Linked DNA regions of Zymomonas mobilis subsp. mobilis ATCC 10988. Each later gene encodes a partner of the first gene's protein in a complex. Links are inferred from orthologs where the notes say so. Each region holds a gene or a part of one and is shown on either strand. Other genes may lie near its edges. The genes, in order: clpS and clpA.

Region 1 (10,613 bases):
AAAACTATCTTCTATGGGCATGGCTGGCCGTCAAAGACTTTTGTCGGTTTTGAATCCTGATCAATTTGAAAAAACAGGTCTTGAGATTCTCGCCGCTTTTACAAAATCTAGCTGAATTGCTGATTTCAGCCGCGTTTGATCTCATCAACGATTTTTAAAATGGCTTGAGCTGCTCTTTTCTCTGACTTTTCGTCAGAAAGATCAAAGCTTTGATTGAACAAGGCTTCTTGCACCGGCTTATAGATATCCATATGGCGCTGACCACTTTTGGCTAAAGCCTGATCAAGATTGTCTATATCAGACAATACATCTCCCGTTTTCCAATGAAGGTAATTAGGATCATTTTGCCATTCGACATTATGGCTGTTCATGAAAAGGCTGGGACGCGGGTAATAGAGGAATTCGTAAATCTGGCTAGAAACATCACCGAGATAAATGTCCGCCGCCATTGTATAGGTCATATCATTGGAAGCCGCGCTTCCAAGATCAATATGGATATTCGGCGCATCCCAGTATTTTTGAGCAATCTTTCCCGGTTTTTTGAGCCGTAACTGATCAATCGTCAGAACAAAAGGGCGATGAAACAGCATGACATGCGGTGCAAAAATCAGATTATAGCGGTCACTTTTATAGAAATAATCCAGAATTTTACGGCCATCCTCATACCATGAAGAAAGATGCGGAGCAGGGTGGGGGTTATATAAGACTGTAGGACGACCATTGGCTTGCATCGGTAAAAGACGCGGCTTTTCGGGTAAAAGACTAAATTTGGGATAGCCAATAATAGAAATTTTATCGGGATTAACCGCAGCGTCTTTGATAAGGCGATCTCTGATTTTGGAGCCTGAGACCAAAACATGGTCGAATAAAGCACTCATCTTATCAAAACCGACGGCTCTGTCGCCTGCGCCATGGCGGGTGTGGATAATTTTTAGATGATCGAGATGGTAGCGGCTTTTGAGAATAAGCGATGTTTTTTCTGAAACAACTAAAATATCCAATGACCGAAAAAAATCGAGATTATCCTTATAGATACCCAATTTTTTAACAGGCAGGAATTTTTCAAATGTATATGCCGCCAGTCTTGTCATCGGGCTGACCGTTTTTAACTCAACAATGTTGATATCCGGTTTATGGAGCTTTTCAGCAAGCCGTCTGATTTCTTTGGTGATGATATCATTGGTTGTTGCAATAACAATATCGAGATTGGGCGCTAGCTCCATAAGAGCTATGGCCGTCGGTAGTGCATGAGCAATTTGATGTGCCTGATCGTGATTAAATAAAAATGCAACTTTAATCGATTCAGAGGCCATGCTTTAAGTCATCCCTAAAAACAGGAGTTCCGCATAAAGATTTTGTTCGGATCATCTAAAAAATTGAATGTTATCAAATCTTTGCTGATCGCGACTGTTTATCCATTTTGCTATTCTTCTTATGTCATTGCTATGTAAAAGAGAAAAAAGCCTATTTTATGACAAAAAGTATAAAATTTTAAAAATATAAATAAATTTATATAATATAAATATATTATGTATTTTTTATATATTTTTAAAATATAGATAATCTATTTTAATTGTTGTTGGCAGAAAATAGATAATAAAAAACCGGACATATCTATTAAAATAGAGATATCCGGCTTCTTATTACTTAAAAAAGAAAAGAGAAATTAGGCTGCGCCGCTAGCGGCTTCCAGAGGTTTAAATTTTTTCTGATAAATATTGGTCAGTGTTTCTGCGAGTAAGTGGAATTCTTTCTCGCAAGGACTACCTTTACGCCATACCAAAGAAATTGTTCTGGAAGGATATTGAGACGCTAATGGCCGTGCATCAATATGGGTGTTATCCAGCAAGCCAGCATCTATCGCCATTTTCGGAAGCAGGGTAATCCCAAGACCATTATCAACCATCTGCACCAGCGTGTGCAAAGAGGTACCCATCATGGTCGCTTCTGCCCGTAATTCGGGACGGTTGCAGGCCGCAAGGGCATGATCTTTCAGGCAATGGCCGTCTTCCAATAACAACAGCCGTTTTTCGTCGATCTGATCTGGTGTAATAACATCAGGCAGATGGGCTTGTTCCCCTTGAGGGAAGGCCACATAAAGCCGATCTTCGAACAGATCAACCGAGGCAATATCCCCACAATGATAGGGTAAAGCCAACAAAACGCAATCAACATGACCACGATGAAGAGAATCGCAAGCGGCGTTTGTTGTTTCTTCCCGAAGGAAGAGTTTCAACTCTGGCCATTCCGCTCTTAAATCGGGCAGGATACGCGGCAACAGGAAGGGGGCAATGGTCGGAATAACGCCCATCCGCAGTTCACCACAAAGTGGTTTTCCGGCAGCCCGCGCCATATCGCTTAATTCTTCAGCTTCGCGAAGCACACGTTGTGCTTTTTCCGAGATACGTAATCCCAGCGGAGTAAAACGGACTACGCGGCGTGTTCTTTCGACCAGCGTAACTCCAATCAGAGACTCAAGCTCACGCAGTCCTGCCGACAAGGTTGACTGGGTCACGAAACAGGCATCGGCTGCCCGTCCGAAATGTCCGTGATCCTTGAGGGAGACCAGATACTGCAGTTGTTTGAGCGTAGGGAGGTAAGTTGTCATGATTGTCCCTCTCGATCAATGCAAGCTTCATAATCAATTTGATCACAGAAGAGCAACTGTTATTTATAGTATCAGTTGTAAAACAAATATGACCTTACGATAGCTTGTGACTGTGTGTTTGATTGAATAGCTTTAAGATTGTAACAATATAGCTAATATCAATCATATTTTAAAATATGGGAGTATTCATAATGCTTACTGTTGGTGATAAATTTCCCGCTTTGAAATTACCTGTTCAGCAGGGTGTATCTGCCTTGCCGAATGGTGAAACTATTGACCTTGGCGAAACAAATGGCAAGTGGAAGGTCGTCTTTTTTTGGCCGATGGATTTCACTTTTGTCTGCCCGACCGAAATTGTGGGCTATAACGATATCAAAGAAGACCTGTCTTTGCGCGATGCCGTTCTGATCGGTGGTTCTTGTGATACCGCTTTCGTCCATTACGCTTGGCGGAAATCTGACGAACGTTTGGAGAATGCTGACTTCCCGTGGATTGCAGATAATTCCAAAAAGCTGGCCTCTGCTTTGGGTATTGTGAATGAAGAAGCAGGCGTTGCCTATCGCGCAACCTTCATTGTTGATCCGAACAATGTCATTCAGCATGTGACGGTCAACTCTTTGAATGTTGGCCGTAATCCGGCAGAAGCCTTGCGCGTTCTGGATGCTTTGCAGACCGATGACCTTTGCCCTTGCAACTGGCATAAAGGCGAAGAAGTGCTTGATCCTAAAGCCTAAGCCTGAATTCTATTCTCACTTTTACGAAAAGCAGCTCGATCATCTCGGGCTGCTTTTTTTGTGGGCTTTAGATGACAATGGATTTGCAAAGAAATAGGTGTTTCTCGCTTTTTAGAATAAAATTTTTCGTTTTTTATAGTCAAAGATAGATTTTTTTTCTAAAACCATTCCTGCTTCTTGCTGCCACTTTTATACCCAGCAAGCAGGCATATGGGGGAGTTGATATTTTTTCCATTTCTCCGATGGATCAAATTTTTATGAAAAGAGCTATTTTCGATTATAGGAAAGGCGCAATATAAAAGAAGCCTTGTCGAACATCTCTCTTTTCAAAGAGAAGCCGGTTTATGTTCAATTCTTTTGTTTCTTATCTTGAATCCATTAAAATGCGTGACCCTGCGCCACGCTCGCGTTGGGAAATCCTGCTTTATCCGGGTGTTTGGGCTTTGGTGCTGCATCGTTTGGCTCATTGGCTCTATCAAGGCGAATTGTATTTTCTGGCTCGGATTGTGAATCATTTTAGCCGTTTTCTAACCAGTATCGATATTCATCCGGGTGCCAAAATAGGCCGCAATTTCTTTGTTGATCATGGTTTCGTCGTGATCGGTGAAACTGCCTGCATTGGCGACAATGTGACACTTTACCAATGCTCGACCCTTGGCGGTACTGACCCTTCCAATGGTATCGGTGGAAAACGCCATCCGACTCTTTGTGATGGTGTTATCGTTGGGTCTGGCGCTCAAATATTGGGGCCTATCGAAATCGGTGAAAATGCGCGTGTCGGTGCCAATGCGGTGGTGACGCGTGATGTTGAAAAGAATGCCGTTATGGTAGGAATACCGGCACGCTCTATTCATGAAGATGCCGCCGCCTCGAAAGTCGAAAAACCGAAAACCGAATTTGTGCCTTATGGGACGCCCTGTGACGATTGTCAGGATCCTAATCTTCAGGATCTTCAAGCCCTTCATACAGAAATAGATGCTTTAAAAGAGAAAATTGCCAGTTTTATGATGTCTCAAAAAGCGGGCTTATCTGAAAATTCCGATAAAAATCTGCCGATGGTTAATCCTGATCAGATTCGTCTTGATAAAAAAGACGGTAAAGGCTCTTCCGCGGAATGAGCAGTATTACGCCCATTGCACCTATGCCGCGTTATGCGGTTCAGGTGGGTTTTACCCGACCTGAAATTTTGCGATTGATGGATCTCTATGGGCGTATGGTGGCGGCAGGGCATTGGCGTGATTATGCTCTCAGTTTTGAGACGACAAAGGCCAGTTTCTCTGCCTTTCGCCGCACCGCAGAACGACCGGAATATCGGGTCGAAAAACAACCTGCGCTTCGACTAAAACAAGGTATGTGGATTCTTTATGGTGAGGGCGGTCAAATTTTGAAACGGTCGCATGAATTGGTCAATATTCTTGCTCCAATTGAGCGGCGTTTAATCAAGTTGATTGCTGACTAGGCTCAGGACTCATTCTTTGAGATAGAAGATGAAACTTGCTGCGATATGGATTGCTGACATGAATGTGTGAGCGCACCGGTCGTATCGTGTTGCGACACGCCGCCAGTCTTTGAGCTTTGCGAACATATTTTCGATGAGGTGACGCTTTTTATACAGATGCCAGTCGTAAGGCGGCTTTGATTTCCGGTTCTTCTTCGGCGGAATACAGGCGGTGATATTCCGGTCTGCGAGAGACTGTCTGATTTTATTACTGTCGTATCCCCGGTCCCCGAGAATTTCTTGTGTTTCTTCCGGCAGATTTGCCAGCAGAACATCCGCGCCTTTGAAGTCACTGACCTGACCTGCGGTCAGATGCAGCCGGACAGGGCGGCCCTGACTATCGCATACAGCGTGAAGCTTTGAGTTCAGTCCGCCTTTCGTGCGTCCGATATGGCGGGGAAAAGCCCCTTTTTGAGCAGGGAGGCCGCTGTCCGGTGTGCTTTCAGATGTGTTGCATCGATCATCAGACGCTTTGAACGGCCTGCCTGCTCCGTCAGGGCGACGAAGATCCGGTCAAAGACACCCAGGCGGCTCCACCGGATAAACCGGTTGTATAAAGTCTTGTGCGGGCCATACGCTTTCGGGGCGTCTTTCCACTGAAGGCCGTTGCGGATCACGTAAACGATCCCGCTCAGGACACGACGGTCATCGACACGCGGCACACCATGCGCCAGTGGAAAAAACGGCTTAATCCGTTCCATCTGGTGCTCAGACAGCAAAAACACGTCACTCACAGCTTCACCTCCATCGGTAAACCTGTGAATCACAACAGCCCGCTCAACTCAAGAAATTAACAGGTCCTGAGCCTAGTAAGACCTAATCCTGATTTGTATTTGTTAAAATTTTATTAAAAATTCGAGCTTTTTCTTGTGTCTATTTCCTTTCTGCTGCATGAACAGAGATAGGAATAACTGCTAGGGAAAAGGCTGTAGTGTTAGAAAATACCGATTCCGGTTTTCATCTGTCTACCAAAGGGCGGTCTCATACACTCTATATTTTGCCTTTATTATTGGCCATTCCTGTAGGTTTGTTAGCGCAGGCTTCGGCTTTTCATCAGAAATATTCTATCTATGGCCACTGGCAACATATTCAGGAATCCCAAGCGGATTTTGTGAATACGCATGATGCTTCATCTATTACGGTAAAATGCGATAAAGCCGCACAGCGTCTGGTCTTGACCTTTAATGGTTATTCTGATTCCGCTTTGCATATTACTGCTCGCGGTTTTTCTGAAAATTATACCCTTATTCCAGATGAAAAAGGGAAGATGACGTTGGTCTTTAAACCCCATGATAGCTTCATCAAGAAACTATCTTCTGGCACGACTTCAGTGAGCTTTGAAGGCAACAAGCCAAAAAAATGGGTAATGCAGAATAACCGTCAGCTTTTCCGCATTACCCAATATTGCTGGAGTTAGGCCTTATTCAGCGGCAATGCTATCATTGCCTTGAATACCCAGCGACGTAAAATAGCGTTTAATGTTACGGGCAGCTTGACGAATACGATGTTCGTTTTCGACAAAGGCCAAGCGGACATAGCCTTCACCCTTTTCACCATAGCCGACACCCGGAGCAACAGCGACTTTTGCGTGGGTGAGCAACTGTTTAGAAAATTCTAAGCTGCCCAAATGCGCTAATTCTTTTGGAAGCGGTGCCCAAGCAAACATCGAAGCCTTGGGCGCTGGGATCGGCCAACCGACCCGCGTAAAACTTTCGACCATGACATCGCGCCGTCTTTTGTAGAGTTCGCGATTCTTTTCAATGATGTCTTGAGGGCCATTGATGGCCGCAACCGCGGCTGCCTGAATTGGCGTAAAAGCGCCATAATCAAGATAGCTTTTGACGCGGGTGAGGGCAGCGATCAGCTTTTTATTACCGACTGCAAAGCCAATACGCCATCCCGCCATAGAATAGGTTTTGGATAAAGAGGTGAATTCAACCGCAACATCTTTTGCACCCGGAATCTGAAGAATTGAAGGCGGAGGATTGCCATCAAAATAGATTTCAGAATAGGCAAGATCCGATAAAACCCAGATGTTATGCCGACGAGCGAAATCAACCACGCGTTCGTAGAAAGCAAGATCGGCGACTTCGGCCGTTGGATTCGACGGATAACCGATAACCATGGCGCTTGGTTTGGGAACCGTGAAATTGATAGCGCGCTCAAGGTCTTTAAAGAAATTTTCATCCGGCGTTGTCGGAATAGAGCGAATCGTTGCACCCGCAATAATAAAACCGAACATATGAATCGGATAGCTGGGGTTCGGTGCCAAAATGACATCACCCGGTGCAGTAATTGCCTGCGCCAGATTGGCTAGTCCTTCTTTCGATCCCAAAGTGACAACGACTTCACTTTCGGGGTCAACGTCAACACCGAAACGACGCTGATAATAAGCTGCCTGTGCTTTTCTTAAGCCCGGGATGCCGCGTGATGCAGAATAGCCATGGGCATCCGGTTTATTGGCAACTTCTGCCAATTTATCAATAACATGGGAGGGGGGTGGTTGATCCGGATTGCCCATACCAAGATCAATAATATCCTCTCCTGCCGCTCGTGCCGCGGCCCGCATCGCGTTGACTTCAGCGATCACATAAGGGGGCAAGCGACGGATACGGTAGAATGGCTCGGACATTTTAACTCCTTGGCCGAATAAGAATAATGGGTTCTTTGTTTTAAATACGCTTTTATTCGGGGAGCACGACTATAGGATTTTCTCGGAAAGATAGTAAGATGCTATTAGAGATTTTAAAAAAAAACTGCTTGAAAATTTTATATTATCAAAAGGCTTTTCCAAGATATTTTTTATCGTTTTTTATGAATAATCCGCGCTCGGTTATCTTGTTTATGATAAAGAGCAGTGTCATATCATTGACAAAATTTTTAAATCCAAAATTGGCGGTCATCTCTTTTTGATAACCAGAGTTCTGGCGCGCCATCCAATCTATTGGAAAATGATAATCCGGGGGTTTTATGAGCGGCGACAAGGATTTTGACAAGGATAGTGATGTTACAGTCATTACCCGCACCACGCCCCAGACAAAAAAACCGCAACCCTACAAGGTTTTAATGTTGAATGACGACTATACGCCCATGGAATTTGTGGTGCTTTGTCTTCAGCGTTTTTTCCGTATGGGTATTGAAGATGCTACCAAAGTCATGTTGCAGGTGCATCAGCGCGGGGTCGGTATCTGTGGCGTCTTTACCTATGAAGTAGCAGAAACAAAGGTCAATCAGGTTGTTGATTTTGCCCGTCAGCATCAACATCCGTTGCAATGCACTTTAGAAAAAGCCTAACCTTGTTTTCTGGCAGGCAAGAGCGACAGAAAAGATTGTAATTTTCTCTGTCATTCTAGGCTAAATGCTTGGCGCTGCGCGTGTTTGAAGATAGAAACGAGCTTATGGATCGTATCAAAATTCGCGGTGGCCATCGCTTGAAAGGCCGAATTCCTGTTTCCGGCGCTAAAAATGCCGTTTTGGCGTTAATGCCTGCCAGTCTTTTAACCAGTGACTCTTTAACGCTTATCAATCTTCCGCGCCTCGCGGATGTGGATAGCTGTTGCCATTTGTTGAATGAATTAGGCGTTTCAACAATGGTAGCTCGGAGTAAGGGAGATCATCCCGGGCGTGAAATTACGCTGACGGCGGATACTATCGCTTCGACGGTTGCCCCTTATGATATCGTTCGTAAAATGCGCGCTTCGATTCTCGTTTTGGGGCCTTTATTGGCAAGAGAAGGCGAAGCAACGGTTTCGCTCCCAGGCGGCTGTGCTATCGGTAACCGTCCGATTGATTTACATCTTCGGGCTTTGGAAGCTTTGGGTGCCGAAATTGAGCTGACGGCGGGATATGTTCGGGCAAGAGCGCCGGATGGCGGTCTTCGAGGCGGTATCATCAGCTTTCCTGTGGTTTCGGTTGGCGCCACTGAAAATGCGATTATGGCAGCGGTGTTGGCACGCGGTGAAACCGTGATTAATAATGCCGCACGCGAACCTGAAATTGTCGATCTTTGCCAATGTCTTATGGCCATGGGTGCTAAAATTGACGGTGTCGGCAATAGCCGCCTTGTCATTCATGGTTGTGACCGACTGCATGGGGCGACCCATGTGGTTATGCCTGACCGTATCGAGGCAGGTAGTTATGCCTGTGCCGCAGCTATCACCGGTGGCGATGTCTTGTTGCAGGGTGCCAGATCAGCGGATATGGCCGAAGTTTTGGTCGAACTGAAAGAAAGCGGCCTCAATATTTCGGTGGAAGAAGACGGTATCCGTGTTCAGGCCGATGCCCCGTTAAAAGGCCTAACTTTATCGACAGCGCCTTTCCCCGGTTTCCCAACCGATATGCAGGCACAATTTATGGCGATGCTGGCCTTAGCTCAGGGCACCAGTGTTCTGACTGAAACCATCTTTGAAAATCGCTATATGCATGTGCCAGAACTCGTCAGGATGGGTGCCGATATTCAGGTAAAAGGACGGGTCGCCGTTGTAAAAGGTGTCTCAGGATTGGTCGGTGCCGAAGTGATGGCGACCGATTTGCGGGCTTCGATGAGCTTGATTATCGCGGCTCTGGCCGCCGAAGGCGAAACGCAGGTTCACCGCGTTTATCACCTCGATCGTGGCTATGAACGTTTAGAAGAAAAACTATCTGCTGTCGGTGCTGATATCGAACGTGTCGGCGGATAAAGCCTTAAAAGGGCTGGAATATTTTCAGCCCTTACCTCTCTCCAAGGGGATAAACGGACAGGCTCCATTATCCCTATTTTATATATCGGGTAACTAATGACGGAATCTTTGGATTTAGACGATCATAAAAATGACTTGCCTAAAAAAGAGGCAATAATACCCGAACAAGACCCCTATGATCAGCTCGATCCAACGGCCAAGGCCGAGGCGATCCGTCGTTTTCATAAACAACGGTTGGTTTTGCTTCTTATGGCAGCGGTTGCATGGTTACTATCTGCTGTAAGCTGGCGTATCGCGCCTTTTGCACATACAATGGGGCTGCCTCGATTGATCTGGGCGCCTACGGCTTTGACCTTTTTTGTTTTCTGGTCGCGTATGCCACGCAGTTTACGAAATTTTGTTATTCGGTCGATAGTTTTTCCCAGATTGAAAACCCTTTTTCTGGTAAGGGATTTTCTGTTGCCTTGCCTATTTTTCGGGCTTTCTCTCTGGTCAGTAGGACACGCTTTTCATGGGATGCAAGGGGGGCATATGGGATGACCATCGAAATCTATAAGTCTTCTGTCCTTTCTGGGATTTCTCATGGCTTTTTGGGACGTCAAGGCGGTGTTTCTACAGGTATCTATAAAAGCCTGAATATTGGTTTGGGCACGCAGGACAGTCGGGATCATATTTCTGAAAATCGGAAACGGGCAGTTGAAGCGGTAGCCCCCCATGCAACGCTGGTTACCCTGCGGCAAGTTCATTCTGCCAAGGCTGTTTTTGTTGAAAAAGCGGTTCTCGATGATCAACGCGTTGAAGCCGATGCGATGGTCACTCATCAGCCTCATTTAGCTTTGGGTATTTTGACGGCTGATTGCGTACCCGTTTTATTTGCAGATACAGTTTCCGGCCTTATCGGTGCGGCACATGCGGGTTGGAAGGGGGCTGTCGCTGGTGTAACCGATGCCACGATCGATCTTATGGTCGAAAAAGGTGCGCTACGGCATAATATTGTCGCGGCAATAGGCCCCGCCATTCAACAGGCCTCCTATGAAGTTGATGATGGCTTCTATCAAAGATTTGTTGCGGATAATTTAGGTAATCAGGCCTTC
Region 2 (10,803 bases), 520 kb from region 1 along the record:
TGAAGCCTGTAACATGCTGCAATTGATGCAGGATTCTCAAAAACATTATACGGCACAAAATCAGGCTGCCTTAACGGGGCCTTTTACGCCTTGCTATATTTTTGCCCAATGGGATGCCGAACAATATGGCGCGCCTTATAATTTTATCTTTGGAGGCCCCGATCCCAACTGGGGCTGGGGTGGATTCCAATATCGGGCTTTTCATAACGTCGCCGATTATTGGGCTAGAATGACTTCGGCTTCTGTCATCGCAAAAGCCGACGGAAATTCGGCTCAAAAAGCAACGGCTTTAGCAAAAGACATTGCCAGTTCTTTTATGGATTGGTTAGTCGATTGGCTGGATAGTAATCCAGAGGCACGATCCTTGCCTGCGCTATTTCTTTCCAGTCAGGCACCTGAAATAAAGGGAGATAATCCCGATCAGACAGCACTGGCTTTGAAAGGCGCTTTATGGTGCGGGCAGGCCGGTTATGACAAAACCAAGGCGGAAAAAACTGTCGAGCGTCTTTATGCCATGCTGCAAAACTTTCAGATATCTGACGGCGATATGGCAGGAAGCTATTCACCGCAGCCGGAAGAGCATCGCTTTTATGGTTTCTGGGCGGGAGAAATTTTGGATGCTTTAAGTGTGTACGCGCTTGCCCGTGCATCTTTTTAAGAAAAGGCTTTATACTCTGGGGCGGTTTCTGATGTAAACTTGCGCAGATTCCGCCGAGAGGGGCGAGGAATAATAATATCCCTGAATAAGATAGACACCGAGATGGGCGAGAAGATCAACCTTTTCTTTATCTTCTACGCCTTCGGCTACGCAATCCAAACCGATCTCTCGGCAAAGGATGATGATCGATTTAATGATTTTATAATTCCGGTTGTTATATTCGAGATTAGTCACAAAACTGCGGTCGATTTTGATTTTATTTAAAGGGAAATTCTGGAGATGGGATAAGCTGGAATATCCGGTTCCAAAATCATCCAAGGCAATACTGGCACCAACCGCCTGAAGTTTTTTGACGTTATCAAAGGCGGCTGCAAAATTATGCATGACCGCTGTTTCTGTTAACTCAAACTCTATCCGTTCAGGGTCAATATTCGATTGTTTTAAAATATCGAGCAGAAGATTGATTTGTTTCTCATGAGAAATGTCATGTGCAGACAAATTAAAGGAAAGTTTGATCGAATGAGGCCATTTTTTAGCTTCGTTTAATGCCTTCTTAAACAGAATAGGGGTTAGGCGAATGATCGCCCCCGTTTGTTCTGCCACTTGAATAAATTTGTCAGGCGCAATCCTACCTAAGCCGGGACTGTCCCACCGTGCCAGACTTTCGAAGGTGATAATTCCACCATTACGGGAATCGATAATCGGCTGAAATTGGATAAAGAATTCTTTGTCAAAATCGGCTTTTTCTAAAGCCCGTTCAATAAGTGCCAGTTCTTTTAATTTTAGTTCATGATTGACATCAAAGACCACAATCTGGCCTTGTCCGCCCTGCTCTTTGGCATAGTAAAGCGCATAATCGGCATGTTCAAATATCTGCTGTGTGCTGTTAGCTGTGCCAAAATAGGAACGCGCGCAGCCTGCTGAGCAACTGATAACGATTTGATTATTTCGGGCAGAAATCGGATGAGAAATCGTCTCAAGAATAGAGGCAATCTCTTGATTAAGGATTGTGCTTTCCTTGTCTCCCGGCAAAATAAAGCCAAATTCATCATTACCAATCCGGTAAACTAGCGCCTTATGCCGGAGCGCGAGATATAATCTGTGACCGATCTTATCGAGGATAAAATCCCCGATATCGTGGCCATAGATTTCATTGATCCTTTTAAAGCCGTCGATATCAATAATCCCAATCGAAAAAGGAATGCTATCGTCTCTATAAGGCGAATTGACAGCTTGAAGATCAGCAAAAAATTGCCTCCGGTTTGCCAAACCGGTGGTTGAGTCATAGCAACTAGCCTGTTGCTCGATTTCTTTTTCTATCGTGAGCAAAGGCAGCGGCGGAGATTCCGTCTTGTCCTTTTTCTGTGAAGAGAACCAAGATGAAAGATGGTAGGCTTCAAACAGATAAAGCAAAATGGCGTTGCAAAAGAAAAATTCGATATCTTCTAAAAAGGCCGAAAATTTCGGTGGGATAAAGTGGAATAAGTTTAAAAAATAGATGAACTGGCTGGTAAAAAAGACAATGAAAGAGCTTATTTTTAGGCGGTAAATGCAGAAAAAACCAAAAATGATCGTCGGGATAAAAGGAAAAATAATATCATTGAAAATACTGTTCCGATCGGCATTGGTATAAAGGCAAACCGGAATGGTTATAAAAATAACAAAAATGAGCTGAGCTAAAAATCGGAACAAATTGGTCGGATTTGGAGGTAAACTGGTCTTATTCTTATGTTTCCGGCAATGGTGCCCAAAGAGTAGCATACTGCAAAAACTTACCGCCAGCACAATTATAATAAGATTACTTTTGTGGAAGTAATTTATTAAAATCTTCAACAAGGAATAATTGTTCACCGAGATAAAAGTGAACATTAAAGATAACGTTAAAATCGTCTGAAACTTTATATTGAATTTACAATATCTGATATTGGATGCGTGATTTTTTAAAATTCCAAGCTGAATAAAGTAATTTTTGAGGCGGTGCCGCAGCCGGTAGAGAAGAACCGTTTTCTGTCGTGGAAAATAACGCCTGCCATGTTTGACGGCTTTATTTTTGGTAAGCATGACAGGCGGTTCCTGATCCGCCTGCTCTATCAAAAGCGCTCTTTTTGGAGACAGATTTACTTGATAGGCAGGCTGAATATATAGATTGTTATTTTATTAGGGCGTAAAGAGTAATTTTTCTCACAAGATATTAGAGTGGATATTACGGGACTCTGGATTATTTTCAATAAAATTTATTACAGAAATCGATTTTTTTGTCTAAAAATTTCAAATGTTAACTTAACCTTGATAGGCTTCACCACGAAAATTCTGGGCAATAACATACCATTCCGAAGATTCCCGGCGGCTGGCGGGGGGTTTTGCATGTTTTACCTGACCAAAAAGGCGTTTCAATAAAGCGACCAAGTCTTTATCCGCGCCACCGGCCAAAACTTTGGCAACAAATGAGCCGCCTTCACGAAGGGTTTCGCTGGCAAAAACAGCGGCTTCTTCAACCAAAGCCATCGTTCTTAAATGGTCGGTTTGGGCATGACCGATAGTATTTGCAGCCATATCGGATAAAACAAGATCAGCAGCACCACCCAAGGCTTCGATAAGTTTTTTCTGGGCTTCTGGGTCGGTAAAGTCATTTTGGAAAATGGTGACGCCTTCAATGGGCGCGGCTTCCAAAAGATCAATCCCAACGATTTTAGCTTGAGGTGCTTTTTTTCTGGCTACCTGACTCCAGCCACCGGGAGCGATCCCCAGATCAATGATACGTCTGGCATTTTTGAGCAAAGAAAAGCGTTCATCCAATTCTATCAATTTAAACGCCGCGCGTGAGCGATAGCCTTCGGCTTGTGCTTTCTGAACATAAGGATCGTTTAATTGGCGCTCTAACCAGCGGGTCGAAGCGGCAGTTCGCCTTCTGGCTGTTTTTACTCTTTGATGTCCCGGCGTTTTCATAGAAATCTTTCTTGGTTAAAGGGTCTGCTGCAATAGCCATAACGGGCAATCAGGTCACGCAATATACCTTCGCGGATACCCCTATCAGCGATATGAACCGCATTTATTGGCCATATTTCAACAATGGCATCTAAAATCGCGCAGCCAGCAACAATTAAATCTGCCCGATCTTCCCCGATGCAGGTGATTTTCGCCCTTTCTTTAATCGACATTAAGGAAAGCTGTTTACTGATCTGGCGTAATGCCGCCGTTGGGGCGATCAATCCATCTACCATGCGGCGATCATAGCGCGGCAATTCCAGATAAATACTGCCCAATGTGGCGACTGTCCCGCTTGTCCCAAGCAAGCTGCGTGGGGTGAGCCTTTGTTTTTTGAGGCGGTCAGAAAAAGAAAGAAACAGTTTTTTGACCTGTTCCTTCATCGCCTGATAGGCCTGCTTCCTGTCTGCTAGACTATTTCCGCGATATCCCAGACTTTCAGTCAGGGAAACAACCCCCCATGGCACGGAAACCCAATCGAGCACTTTGGGGCCATTATGGTCGCTCATGGTGAGAATGAGTTCTGTCGAACCGCCGCCAATATCGAAAATCAGGGAAGGAACGTCTTTTTCTGTTAAAAGCATATGACAGCCAAGAACCGCTAACTGAGCTTCTTGTTCTGCCGAGATGATTTCCAGCAATAGGCCTGTTTCTTTGTAAACTCGCTGCACAAAATTGCGACCATTCAAGGCGCGGCGGCAAGCTTCTGTAGCGACCGAACGTGCCAAGAAAACATTCCGTTTTCTTAATTTTTCAGCGCAAACACTAAGCGCAGCCAAGGCGCGATCAATAGCCGCATCGGAAAGCCGATGGCTGGCCGCCAAACCTTCCCCAAGACGAACGATTCTGGAAAAGGCATCAACGACCATAAAATCATGCTTTTCAGCACGAGCAATCAACAGACGACAATTATTGGTGCCAAGATCAAGCGCACCATAAACGCGGGGACGAGTCAGGTTAAACGTATTTTGGGGGCTGGCCACTAAACTGGAATCGGTCAGATAACGGCCGCCCGACCGTTGTCTAAAAGTCGGAACGGCCCTGAATAGAGGTGGGGCCATGATCGTCCTGTCCTAATGGTAGATTAAACGGCAAAATTACCGATTTGTTACAAGGGATAGTATAGATACGGGGGGCTGGCGGCAAGCATTGGAGGTCTAATTATCCGTGGTCGGCATAAAGCGAATGGGAACAAAAAATAGAAGTATTTTAAAAAAGAGGCTTGACACTACCACCAGATAGCATTAGTTCGCAGCTCGAAAGTTGCCCCGTCGTCTAAAGGTAAGACTACGGACTCTGACTCCGTCAATTGTGGTTCGAATCCACACGGGGCATCCAATCAAAACCTCCTTTAAAATAAACCACTATCCTTCCTATATTAAGATCATTATTCCTTCATAGAATAATTCTGATAGGGCTTATTTATATTTCATTTTATTTCCTCATAATAAATATATCTCCCCAATTTTAAGAAGATATATTCCTGTTTATTCGGATATTTCCCTTGAAATAGAAGGTTTTTATTATTTGATAGCGGTCATTTTATTTTGAAATAAGGCCTGTTCTTTCTTTTGTGATTTCTAATTTAAATTATCTCTATTCTTGCTGATAACCACGTTAGGTCAGCAAGCCATTAATCTGGTGATATCTTTTCCTCCTCTTACCAAGACATCTATTGACTCCTGATAGCGGAACGTGAACCCTCCTTTTCCGTGGAATCATACTGTCCCTGAAAACATATGGCGAAAGCGATAGACTTGGGGCTGTTTTGTCCTGCGGGCTGTTCTGGCTCTATCTTGTTTTCATCCGAGGAGTATTTGATGGCTGAAACCGACATACAGGCGGCAACAAAAAGCCGGATCGATAGCCTTTCAAATTCTAAAAATTGTAACTGTTTATTTTTCGATTATTGATAATTCATTGTATTGATAAATAATCATGCCATACCAATATACTCGATAAGACGAGCTTATTTAGGCATCTGATTTTATCCGATGCATCAGGAATAGGGAGTGGGAATATGCCATCTTTTGCCAAAGCCCTTGAGCAAACACTTCACAATGCCTTGGCTATCGCCAGCCGTCGTCATCATGAATATGCCATGCTTGAGCATTTGTTGCTCGCCTTGATTGATGATGAACATGCTTCGCAAGTGATGGCGGGTTGCGGTGTCGATCTCGCAGAATTGAAGCGTTCTCTTACGACGTATCTCGATACCGAACTGGATGCTTTGAAAATAGAAGGCAACAGTGATCCTTCTCCTACGAGCGGTTTCCAGCGCGTGATCCAGCGGGCTATTTTGCATGTCCAGTCTTCCGGTCGGGATGAAGTGACGGGTGCCAATGTTTTGGTCGCCCTTTTCTCCGAAAGAGAGAGCTATGCCGTCTATTTTCTGCAACAGCAGGATATGAGCCGATTGGATGCTGTCAGCTTTTTAAGCCATGGTGTTGGAAAGGGCGGTGTCGCGGCGGATAATCAAGCCGAAGAAGAAAAGACCCAGCAGCGACCATCCGAGGTTTCTAAAAAGAACGAAAGCGCTTTGAAGCAATTCACGGTTAATCTGAATGAAAAGGCTGAAGTTGGACGGATTGATCCTTTGATCGGTCGTTCTGCCGAAGTTGATCGCACAATTCAGATATTGTGCCGTCGTTCCAAGAATAACCCGCTTTATGTGGGTGATCCGGGGGTCGGCAAAACCGCGATTGCAGAAGGCCTTGCCCGTAAAATTATTGAAGATCAGGTGCCGGAAGTCCTGAAGGATACCGTCATCTATTCTTTGGATATGGGGGCATTGCTGGCTGGCACCCGTTATCGTGGGGATTTTGAAGAAAGACTGAAAGCCGTCGTAACCGAACTGCAAAAACAGCCGAAAGCTGTTTTGTTTATCGATGAAATCCATACGATTATAGGCGCTGGTGCAACCTCGGGCGGGGCAATGGATGCCTCTAACCTTTTGAAACCGGCTTTGTCCAGTGGGACTATCCGTTGTATTGGTTCGACCACCTATAAGGAATTTCGCAATCACTTTGAAAAGGATCGCGCTTTATTACGTCGATTCCAGAAAATTGATGTTGTCGAACCCACTGTCGAAGATGCCGTCAAAATTCTGAACGGCTTGCGGCCTTCCTTCGAAGAGCATCATAGCGTGCGTTACACCTCGGATGCCATTCGTTCGGCGGTAGAATTATCTGCCCGTTATATCAATGATCGCAAGCTGCCGGATAAGGCTATTGACGTGATTGATGAAGTGGGCGCAGCGCAAATGCTGTTACCGCCCTCCAAAAGACGGAAGGTCATTTTGGCCAAGGATGTGGAAGCTGTCGTCGCAACGATGGCGCGGATTCCACCGAAAACGGTCTCGAATGATGATAGCCAGATTTTGGCCAATCTTGAAACCGATTTGAAGCGGGTTGTCTTTGGTCAGGATAAAGCCATCAAGACTTTGGCTTCGGCGATCAAATTAAGCCGTGCCGGTTTGCGGGAAATGCATAAGCCGATTGGTAGCTATCTGTTTTCAGGTCCGACGGGGGTTGGTAAAACCGAAGTTGCCCGTCAGTTGGCTTCCTTGCTGGGTATCCCGCTGAAACGCTTTGATATGTCCGAATATATGGAACGTCATTCGGTTAGCCGTTTGATCGGTGCGCCTCCGGGCTATGTCGGATATGATCAGGGTGGTTTGTTGACCGATGCAATCGAGCAGAATCCGCATTCTGTTTTGTTGCTGGACGAAATTGAAAAGGCACATCCTGATCTGTTCAATATTTTATTGCAGGTGATGGATAACGGTAAACTGACCGATCCGCATGGAAAAACGGTCGATTTCCGGAATGTCATTTTAATCATGACCAGCAATGCCGGTGCTTCTGACATGGCTCGCGAAACGATCGGCTTTGGTGATCTGACGCGGGAAGGGGAGGATTTCGAGGCTATTAAAACGATGTTCTCGCCGGAATTCCGCAACCGTTTGGATGCGGTGGTTCCCTTTGGCTATCTGTCGCCGGAAATGATCCAGCGAGTGGTGGACAAGTTTATTCTTGAACTTGAAATCCAGTTGGCTGATCGCAAAGTCGACATTGCCTTTGATGATGAAGCTCGCGAATGGTTAGGCAAAAAAGGCTATGATCGTCTCTATGGCGCTCGTCCTATGGGACGCTTGATCCAAGAAAAGATCAAACAGCCTTTGGCGGAAGAATTGCTCTTTGGAAAGTTGGTTGATGGCGGCGAAGTCAAGGTTCATCTGAAAGAGAATGAGCCAAGCTTTGAAATCGTCCCAGGAGCGCCTTCTGTGAGCAAGAAGCCGAAAAAAGGGAAAGAAGCCAGTGAAACACTGGATGAATCCTGACCTTATAGCGTAAGGTTATCGTTCTTTAAAAAAAGCGGGTTCTCTCGAACCCGCTTTTTATTATGGGTGACCTTAAGTATTGGGCAATATCAGGATTTGAGTTTCCAGCCCCGCGCTATCAGGAGATAAGCGATACCGCCAAGAATAACATCAATGGCGATCACAATCGCGGCGCTTTCAAAAATATTGGCATCGGCTACCCCCAAAAAACCATAACGGAAGCCGGAGATAACATGGAAGAACGGGTTCCATGTGCTGAAGCAGTAGAAAAAGCCATGGAGGCTGTGAACAGAATAAAAAGTGCCAGAAAGAAGGGCAAGCGGCTGAATAACGAAATTGGAGACCGAGGCTGCATGATCGTATTTATCTGCCCATATGGATGTAAGCAGCCCGATTAACGCCAGCATCATCGCCCCGAAAAAGCCGAATAACAGGACAGCAAAGGGATGATTAGGGATGTAATGGACGTTTGGCCAGAAGGCCATCGCTACCCATAAAAAGAAACCGACCAGAAAAGCCCGTGTCATCGCGGCACCGGTTAAAGCGGTAATAATTTCTTTGGTACCGATAGGCGGAATCAGATAATCTAAAATAGTCCCTTGCATTTTACCCACTAAAAGTGAGAAACTGGCATTAGCAAAAGCGTTTTGCATCATGCCCATGGCAATAAGGCCGGGGGCAACGAATGCAGCAAAGTCCCAACCCAACGTTTTATGCCCGCCTCCCAATGCAACGGTAAAAATGACCAGAAATAACAAAGTCGAGACAACGGGAGCCCAGATTGTCTGCATCTGAACCTTGAAGAAGCGTCTTACCTCCTTCACATAGAGGGCATAAAGACCTTCCCAATTGATAGAAGCTATTGTGGCTTTACCAAAAGGGCGTTGACTAGCAGAAGACAGTTTGACCATATCTGTTCGCTAAAGCTTGTTGGCTTTAGCTGCAAGTGGGTTCCTGCTTGGAATCGTCTGGAGTCAGAAAGAATTTACATTCCCTTAATCGGGATAACGTGGAAATAACCGGCTTGTCGGGTTGATGGATTAAGAGATCGTGAGGAGTTAAATGGCCTGGACCGAAGAACGAATTGAGCAGCTTAAGAAACTATGGGAAGCAGGCGATACCGCTAGCCAGATTGCAGAAAAGCTAGGCGATGTCAGCCGCAATGCTGTGATCGGGAAAGCCCATCGTTTAGGGTTACAGGCGCGCCCGTCTCCTGTGAAAAACAGCGATCATGCTGAAGCTGCCGATCATGGGCATAAAGAAAAAGAAGAGGCAACGCCTTCGGTAAGCAAAAATCCGACGGTCGCGCCGGTTGTCAACGAAGCGCGTAAAGAGCTTCATAAAAAAGAAACCGTCAAAAGCGTGAAAGCTGTAGAAGCTGTGGCACCACCCGCTGTGGCCGAGAAAAAAACTGAACCGGCACCTGTTATCCGTTCTATCGGCCCTGGTGGATTCCAGCGTCAGGTTCCGGGTGAACAGACGGCTCCCATTCCACCGGCACCACCGCGCCGCCTTGTTCCGGCCAAACCGTCACCTGAAATTGCGGATAAAACTTCGCTTTTGGATCTGACTGACCGGATCTGTCGTTGGCCAATGGGGCATCCGGGGGAACCTGATTTCCATTTTTGCGGCAAGCCGGTCAATCCGGGCTTCCCTTATTGCCTCGAACATTGTTCTGTCGCCTATCAGGCGCAGTTACCGCGCCGTGATCGTCGGCCTACGCCAACCATTCCTTTCCCGAGGAATCGTTCATAATTTCGATAACGGGATGAAAGCGATGGGATACGGGGAAAAGATGATTTTCCTCGTATCAAAAAGAAGGCAGGATTTCTGAAAAAAGTTAGGTGATACGGGTTGCACCTTGGAAATCCTGTGCGTATAAATTTTGACTATTGGCAGCCTATTGGCTGCCTTTTTTTCTTGGTTAGATTTTCTATGCCTGACGCGGCCTTATGCCAGCGCCCGGCCTAGTTGATAGGGAGAATAACTATGGCCATAACGCCGTTAATGCCTGTCTATCCTCGTTGTGCCGTCCGTCCGGTTCGAGGCGAAGGCTGCTATCTCTTCGGTGAGCAAGGCGAACGCTATTTGGATTTTGCTTCAGGTATTGCTGTTAATATTCTGGGGCATGGTCATCCACATTTGGTCAAGGCCATTCAAGAACAGGCCGCAACCTTGATGCATGTTTCAAACATGTATGGTTCGCCGCAGGGTGAAGCCTTTGCCAAGCGTTTATTAAGCCATTGCTTTGCCGACACCGTATTCTTCACCAATTCCGGTGCCGAAGCTATTGAATGTGCGATTAAAACAGCACGTCGTTTCCATTACGCCAATGGAAATCCTGAACGGTTTAAGCTGATTACTTTCTCCAATGCCTTCCATGGTCGGACGATGGGTACGATTTCGGCAACCAATCAGCCCAAAATGGTCGATGGTTTCAAACCGTTATTGCCCGGATTCCAAGTCGTAGAATTCAATGATCTGGCGGCAGCCGAAGCAGCGGTTGATGATCAGACAGCCGGTTTCCTTGTTGAACCTATTCAGGGTGAAGGTGGGATCCGTCCAGCAACAGATGAATTCATGAAAGGCCTGCGTCGCATTTGTGACGAAAAAGGATTGATGTTGGTTCTGGATGAAGTCCAGTGCGGTTATGGCCGTTCCGGCACTTTCTTTGCCCATGAACAATATGGCATCAAGCCGGATATTATGGCCGTTGCCAAAGGTATCGGTGGTGGTTTCCCATTAGGTGCCTGTCTTGCAACCGAACATGCTGCAAAAGGTATGGTATTCGGCACGCATGGTTCAACCTATGGTGGCA

Evidence for each region.
Region 2: the proteins of clpS (region 1) and clpA are in contact, whole or in part, in a solved structure (PDB 1LZW), measured with the Escherichia coli proteins. The link is inferred for Zymomonas mobilis subsp. mobilis ATCC 10988 from one-to-one orthologs.

Annotation. Positions count from the first base shown.
Region 1 is NC_017262.1:1,619,714-1,630,326, forward strand. Bases 6,649-9,472 are described here. They hold clpS (ATP-dependent Clp protease adapter ClpS), read left to right. Parts: upstream 6,649-7,810; coding sequence 7,811-8,134; downstream 8,135-9,472. Other genes in these bases: ZMOB_RS07345 (LL-diaminopimelate aminotransferase), read right to left, coding at 6,649-7,472; murA (UDP-N-acetylglucosamine 1-carboxyvinyltransferase), read left to right, coding at 8,239-9,472. Outside these bases: ZMOB_RS07305 (glycosyltransferase), read left to right, coding at 1-115; ZMOB_RS07310 (hypothetical protein), read right to left, coding at 126-1,313; ZMOB_RS07315 (LysR substrate-binding domain-containing protein), read right to left, coding at 1,667-2,608; ZMOB_RS07320 (peroxiredoxin), read left to right, coding at 2,800-3,342; serine O-acetyltransferase EpsC, read left to right, coding at 3,687-4,460; ZMOB_RS07330 (DUF2794 domain-containing protein), read left to right, coding at 4,457-4,801; ZMOB_RS07340 (beta/alpha barrel domain-containing protein), read left to right, coding at 5,772-6,257; more of ZMOB_RS07345, read right to left, coding at 6,261-6,648; more of murA, read left to right, coding at 9,473-9,519; ZMOB_RS07360 (hypothetical protein), read left to right, coding at 9,616-10,059; peptidoglycan editing factor PgeF, read left to right, coding at 10,056-10,613. UniProt on the Escherichia coli protein: Involved in the modulation of the specificity of the ClpAP-mediated ATP-dependent protein degradation.
Region 2 is NC_017262.1:1,104,207-1,115,009, forward strand. Bases 5,311-8,324 are described here. They hold clpA (ATP-dependent Clp protease ATP-binding subunit ClpA), read left to right. Parts: upstream 5,311-5,663; coding sequence 5,664-7,985; downstream 7,986-8,324. Other genes in these bases: ZMOB_RS04880 (ABC transporter permease), read right to left, coding at 8,075-8,324. Also shown: ZMOB_RS04850 (hypothetical protein), read left to right, coding at 1-658; ZMOB_RS04855 (putative bifunctional diguanylate cyclase/phosphodiesterase), read right to left, coding at 668-2,071; ZMOB_RS04860 (RlmE family RNA methyltransferase), read right to left, coding at 2,939-3,604; ZMOB_RS04865 (Ppx/GppA phosphatase family protein), read right to left, coding at 3,601-4,704; more of ZMOB_RS04880, read right to left, coding at 8,325-8,896; ZMOB_RS04885 (GcrA family cell cycle regulator), read left to right, coding at 9,048-9,740; ZMOB_RS04890 (aspartate aminotransferase family protein), read left to right, coding at 9,975-10,803. UniProt on the Escherichia coli protein: ATP-dependent specificity component of the ClpAP protease. It directs the protease to specific substrates. It has unfoldase activity. The primary function of the ClpA-ClpP complex appears to be the degradation of unfolded or abnormal proteins.